Regions from separate parts of the Pantoea sp. Lij88 genome, predicted to be linked through region 1. Evidence: predicted binding sites of a transcription regulator. Region 1 holds the regulator's gene; each other region holds the start of a gene.

Region 1 (2,201 bases):
ACGTTTTTTGCTCTGGCAGTGTACGCCGCTGCGGGTGCAGTCTGGCGAAAGCACTGTGCTCAATTCCAGTGTGAGATCGTTGTTCATTATCGTTTCACTTGCGTGTTCACCAGGCCATTCACCGCCAGCGCGTCTTAACGCCTGAGACAATCGGCGCTTACTCAGATGACAAAACGGGGCGGATTATCCGCCCCATCCTGTCGGCTCTGCGCGGCAGGCGCGCGTCGCTAGCGTGAAGGTTAGTGTTTTTTCAGTTTATCTTTGTGTTTGGTCAGCTGACGGGCGAGCTTGTCGATCAGCCCATCAATTGCCGCATACATATCTTCCGCTTCGGATGTGGCGTGCAGCTCGCCACCATTCACGTGTAGGGTTGCGTCCGCCACCTGAGTGACTTTCTCAACCTTCAGGACAATATAGACCTGATTGATATGTTCAAAATAGTGTTCCAGTTTGGCAAATTTACCGTTAACGAATTCACGCAGAGGTGCAGTGATTTCAACGTGTTGTCCGGTCAGGTTCAGCTGCATAGGTCTTCCTTCTCATTTCTTTCAAACCAGTTGTTTACGCTGGTTCGATGGCGGGATGGATAAAGACTCACGATATTTGGCGACGGTACGCCGTGCCACCATAATCCCCTGATCAGATAACATGGAGGTCAGTTTACTGTCGCTCAAGGGTTTGGCTGGATTTTCCGCCGAAATTAATTTCTTCACCAGGGCACGAATCGCTGTCGAGGAGGCTTCGCCGCCACCTTCAGTATTAACGTGACTGGAGAAAAAGTACTTCAGTTCAAAAATGCCACGCGGGCTGTGCAGATACTTCTGCGTGGTTACACGGGAAATGGTTGATTCGTGCATCTCAACGGCCTGGGCGATGTCCGCCAGCACCATCGGACGCATAAATTCTTCACCCTGCTCGAAAAACGCCTGCTGCTGTTCAACAATGCAGCGCGTCACTTTCAGCAGCGTATCATTGCGGCTTTCCAGACTCTTAATCAGCCAGCGGGCTTCCTGCAGGTTACTGCGAATGAACTGGCTGTCGCTGTCGTTGCGCGTGGCGCCACCCATTGCCGCATAGTGCTGATTGATTTTGAGACGCGGAACGCTGTCGGCATTGAGTTCCACCGTCCAGCGGGTGCCGACCTTACGCACCAGCACATCGGGAATGACATATTCCGGCTCGCTGGTGTTGATCGACTGACCCGGACGCGGGTCCAGCGACTGAATCAGCAGCATCGCCTCTTTCAGCACCTCTTCTTTGAGGCGCGTCACCCGCATCAGACTGCGGAAATCGTGATTCGCCAGCAGGTCGAGATGTTCGCTGACGATCAGGCGTGCTTCTGCCAGCATCGGCGTTTCGGGGGCATATTGCGACAGCTGAACCAGCAGACAGTCACGCAGATCGCGCGCACCAACACCAATAGGATCAAAGCGCTGGATGCGTTTCAGTACCGCTTCAACTTCATCCGCTTCAAGCTCATCGTTGCCGATACTGTCGAGGATCTCCTCTAGCGAAACGGTGAGATATCCGGTGTCATCAATAGCATCGACGATAGAGGTGGCAATGGCGCGGTCGGTGTCACTGAAAGGCGTCAGTCCGACCTGCCACATCAGATAGTCCTGAAGTGACTGCGTGGTCTCGCCCTGATAAACCGGTAACTCATCATCCTGATAATCGGTGCCGGTGCCGGAAGGCGTGCCTGCTGTGTAGATCTCATCCCAGGTGGCATCCAGCGGCAGTTCATCGGGCATCTCTTTCTGCTCAAGCGCTTCGCGTGTATCCAGCGCCTCAGACTCCGATGATTCCCGGGAGTCGATCTCTTCATGCAGGTCAGTCTGCTCAAGCAGCGGGTTGCTTTCGAGAGCAAGCTGTAACTCCTGCTGGAGTTCAAGCGTAGAAAGTTGCAACAGACGAATCGCCTGCTGCAATTGTGGAGTCATTGCCAGCTGTTGGCTGAACCTGAGTTGTAAACCTTGCTTCATAGACAGGATGGTAGTTCCCAGGTAAACATCGGTATTAACGACACCTTATCAGAGTCTGAACTCTTCACCCAAATAAACCCGCTTAACCTGCTCATCCGCAAGAATTTCATTGGGTGTGCCATGCGCAATCAGGTGGCCCTGGCTGACGATATAAGCCCGCTCACACACCGCCAGCGTTTCGCGCACGTTGTGGTCGGTAATCAGCACGCCGAGGCCGCT
Region 2 (2,201 bases), 840 kb from region 1:
TCAGCACTTTGATCTCATCATCAATGCCACTTCAAGCGGTGTGAATGGAGAAACGCCTCCTTTACCTGCAGAAGTTATCCATCCTGATGTGCGCTGTTATGACATGTTTTACCAAAGCGGACTGACACCTTTCCTGCTCTGGTGTCAGGCGCAGGGCACTCAACATCTGGCCGATGGACTTGGGATGCTGGTGGGGCAGGCTGCTCATGCCTTCTATATATGGCACGGTGTGATGCCGGAAATCGCGCCGGTGATTGCTCAGCTTAAGCAGTCCATGCAGCCATGAATCAGGCGATACAGTTTCCTGATGAGGAAACCTATGACGCTGAACTGAATGCGGTCTGTTTTCCGGTGCTGGTTAACGGCATGCGGCTGAACTGTGCGATCAGCCGTGAGTCGCTGGTTTCACGTTTTGGTGAAGGGGAGGCGATGGCGCTGTTTCAGCACCATCGCTGGGATCTGGAAGATGAGGCCGAAGCGGCTATTCGTCAGGATGATGTGGATGCTCAGGGCTGGATCTGGTTATCCCCCGCCAGGTAATCATCTTTCCAGCTGACATAGTTATTAGCGGAATAACGTAAACCTTCCTTCTCACTGTCATTCAGCGGCCTGATCTGCTTCACCGGGCTACCCAGATAGAGATAGCCGCTCTCCAGCCTTTTACCTGGCGGCACCAGACTCCCGGCACCAATCATCACCTCTTCTTCTACTATTACACCATCAAGCAGAATCGATCCCATTCCGACCAGCACGCGATCGCCAATGGTGCAGCCGTGCAGCATCGCTTTGTGTCCGACCGTGACGTCCTCGCCAATAATAAGCGGGAAGCCTTGTGGATTAGATGCAGACTTATGTGTGACGTGCAGAACGCTGCCGTCCTGCACATTAGTGCGGGCACCAATCCGCACCTGATTCACGTCACCCCTGATCGCAACCAGCGGCCAGATGCTCACGTCATCCTCCATAATCACATCACCAACGACGACACTGCTGGGATCGACCATAACGCGCTGGCCAGTTTGCGGGAATAGATCTTTATAAGGGCGTAAGGCGGAAGTCATCATGTTCTCCTTTGTTCTGTTTTCACTGCAGCCTGATGCGATTTTAGCCAGCTGACAAGCCAATTCTGAACCGGATCGGTGGCGATCTCATCAATCTGGATCATTTATAACCGTTCAGATAAAAGATCCTAAAAAAGGGTTGTGCTCTGAAACGGGATCCCTATAATGCGCCTCCATCGACACGGAACACCGGCAACGGGAAACGGGTTGAGAGGCACAGGAGACTGCGCCGCCGGAGAAAAACTTCTGAAATAGAGGTTGACTCTGCAGGAGGAAAGCGTAATATACGCCACCTCGCGACAGGACGCTAACGCACTGTTCGCACTGCTCTTTAACAATTTATCAGACAATCTGTGTGGGCACTCGCAGGATTGATATCAGCGTCTTAGGACGCAACAAAAATATCAAGTCTCACGAGTGAACACATAATGAAATTCATTATGACGTTTTACAGATGAGCACCGCTTAACTTGTTTAAGCAAATCAAACTTAAATTGAAGAGTTTGATCATGGCTCAGATTGAACGCTGGCGGCAGGCCTAACACATGCAAGTCGGACGGTAGCACAGAGAGCTTGCTCTTGGGTGACGAGTGGCGGACGGGTGAGTAATGTCTGGGGATCTGCCCGATAGAGGGGGATAACCACTGGAAACGGTGGCTAATACCGCATAACGTCGCAAGACCAAAGAGGGGGACCTTCGGGCCTCTCACTATCGGATGAACCCAGATGGGATTAGCTAGTAGGCGGGGTAATGGCCCACCTAGGCGACGATCCCTAGCTGGTCTGAGAGGATGACCAGCCACACTGGAACTGAGACACGGTCCAGACTCCTACGGGAGGCAGCAGTGGGGAATATTGCACAATGGGCGCAAGCCTGATGCAGCCATGCCGCGTGTATGAAGAAGGCCTTCGGGTTGTAAAGTACTTTCAGCGGGGAGGAAGGCGATGCGGTTAATAACCGTGTCGATTGACGTTACCCGCAGAAGAAGCACCGGCTAACTCCGTGCCAGCAGCCGCGGTAATACGGAGGGTGCAAGCGTTAATCGGAATTACTGGGCGTAAAGCGCACGCAGGCGGTCTGTTAAGTCAGATGTGAAATCCCCGGGCTTAACCTGGGAACTGCATTTGAAACTGGCAGGC
Region 3 (2,201 bases), 410 kb from region 1:
TTGTGCCATCAGTAATGCCGCTGTCGCAACCGCCATTAAAACTTTTTTCATTATGCACCCCGGTGAGATTAACGTGAAACAAAAGATTCTTTGACATGCAATCTGCAACTAATGTGCCAATGCGGACGGCGACAGAAAAAGGGTTAAGCAGCAGAGAGTTCAGCAGAAATCGGGCGTAACCGGAGCGACTACGCCGTGAAGAGCGTGTTCTGAAATGGGGCAAAGCACCAAAACGGTGCCTGTTAACGGTGCTCCAGCTCGTCGAACTGCTGGTAAAGGTCGGCGATCTGATGAATACGCTGACGTCCCTGAGCCAGCATTTCATGCAGCAGGGCATTGGCAATCAGGTTAACCAGACTCATGGCCGCACTGTAACTGTCAAAGGCGGAGACGCTGTCCAGCGGCGTACAGAGCTGCCAGCGCGCCAGTGCAATCACCGTCTGCGCCTGCGGCTCACACAGCGCCAGCAGCGGGATACCGGCAGTCTGCAGCTGCTGCATCAGCGGACGAATGATGCGCGGACGACGACGAAACGCCATCACAATCACCATGTCGTCTGGCGTGATATCCACCAGCTCCTCAGCCAGCGTCTGGCCCGGCTGCGGCAGGATATGCACCTGCGAACGCGCCTGCACCAGCTGTTGCCGCAGATGGAGCGCCACCGGATAGGCGTTGCGCATGCCGATGATAAACACGCGCTTAGCCTGCGCCAGCTGCTGGATAACCTCACTAAAGTGCCGGGCATCCAGGCTGTTTACCCACTGCGTCAGGTTTGCCATCTCCTGCTTGTAGTGGCGCGCCAGCAGCGTATTGCCCTGCACCGCATCCCGGTTATCGGTCAGCGGCATGCCGCTCTGGCGCAGGATGCGTAACTCATCACGCATATCCTTGTACTTCTCGTAGCCCAGACGTTTAAACAGCCGACTGACCGTGGCTTTCGACACGCCACTGAGCCGCGCCAGCTCGGCGCTGTTGTAGCTGATCAGGTCATCGAAGTGGTCAAACACGAAGTCGGCAATGCGCTGCTCCTGCGGAGAGAGCTGGGGATAGTGACTTCTGAGTCGTTCATCAAGCTGTTTCATAAGGCGCCCTGTAACTTTTGTTTCAGCAGAAGCTAGCACAATTTACGCCAGGTTAACCGGCGCATTGTCATCGCAGGGTGAAAACTGGAACAGCTCTTGCTTTGTTATGGGTTCTGTCACCCGGATAACGAGAAAAAGATGATTCAAAGCAATATGGCCCCGCAGGGGATGGCGGTGACGCCACACCATCTGGCGAGTGAAAGCGCACTCGCCGTGCTGCGTGATGGCGGTAATGCCATTGAAGCGATGGTGGCCGCTGCCGCGACGATCGCCGTGGTTTACCCGCACATGAATGGACTGGGCGGCGATGGTTTCTGGCTGATTCTGCCGCCCGGCGGCGAGCCCGTCGCTATCGACGCCAGCGGCGCAGCCGGTTCGCTGGCGCACCGCGATTTCTACACCGATCACCCGAAGATCCCGCATCGTGGGCCGAAAGCAGCGTTAACCGTGGCCGGAACGGTCAGCGGCTGGCAGGAGGCCCTGACGCTCTCTGCGGAGATGGGCACCCCGCCGCTGCCGCTGGATCGCCTGCTGCGTGATGCGATTCGCTACGCCGCCGACGGCATTCCGGTAACCGCTTCACAGAGCGCCGCCACCGCGACGTTCCGCAGTGAACTGCAGCATCAGCCCGGCTTCAGCGCTAATTTTATGCCCGACGGCGATGTGCCGCAGCCGGGCAGCCGTTTTACCCAGCCCTCACTGGCGAACACCCTGAGTCAGCTCACCGAAGAGGGACTCGATAGCTTTTATCGCGGTGCGCTGGCTCACCATATGGCCGATGAGATGGCGACGCTCGGCATGCCGGTTACGCTGGCCGATCTGCAGCAGCATCGCGCCCGCCGCACGACGCCGCTGCATCTCTCCCACAGCGAAGGTGACATCTGGAATATCGCCCCGCCGACACAGGGCATGGTGTCGCTGGCGATCCTCGGCATCACCGATCGTCTGGAGATGGCGGAGGCTGACGACGCGCAGACGGTGCACCGCATCGTTGAAGCCACCAAGAAAGCCTTTGCCCTGCGCGACAAACACATCACCGATCCGCGTCACGTCACCGAAGATTTGCAGGCGCTGCTGGATAGCGATCACCTTGCCACGCTCGCCAGCCAGATCACCGAC

What was found. The regulator sigma-54, encoded in region 1, starts transcription at its own class of promoters, with help from an activator protein. The targets are predictions, from matches to a motif close to GTTGGCACANNTTTCGCTNT.
Region 2: a site for sigma-54 is predicted at 1,336-1,355, ahead of PU624_RS06135 (gamma carbonic anhydrase family protein). Genes of this name have one in related genera too.
Region 3: a site for sigma-54 is predicted at 1,166-1,185, ahead of PU624_RS18725 (gamma-glutamyltransferase family protein). Genes of this name have one in related genera too.

What each region holds. Positions count from the first base shown of each region.
Region 1 covers NZ_CP118269.1:3,573,563-3,575,763, reverse strand. Annotated here, with positions in the region: gene ptsN (PTS IIA-like nitrogen regulatory protein PtsN) at 1-87, opposite strand, end outside; gene hpf (ribosome hibernation promoting factor) at 240-527, opposite strand; gene rpoN (RNA polymerase factor sigma-54) at 549-1,982, opposite strand; gene lptB (LPS export ABC transporter ATP-binding protein) at 2,031-2,201, opposite strand, start outside.
Region 2 covers NZ_CP118269.1:469,565-471,765, forward strand. Annotated here, with positions in the region: gene aroE (shikimate dehydrogenase) at 1-286, shown strand, start outside; gene PU624_RS06130 (DUF1488 family protein) at 283-540, shown strand; gene PU624_RS06135 (gamma carbonic anhydrase family protein) at 507-1,061, opposite strand; rRNA gene PU624_RS06140 (16S ribosomal RNA) at 1,553-2,201, shown strand, end outside.
Region 3 covers NZ_CP118269.1:3,162,603-3,164,803, forward strand. Annotated here, with positions in the region: gene PU624_RS18715 (transporter substrate-binding domain-containing protein) at 1-51, opposite strand, end outside; gene hpxU (MurR/RpiR family transcriptional regulator HpxU) at 243-1,082, opposite strand; gene PU624_RS18725 (gamma-glutamyltransferase family protein) at 1,221-2,201, shown strand, end outside.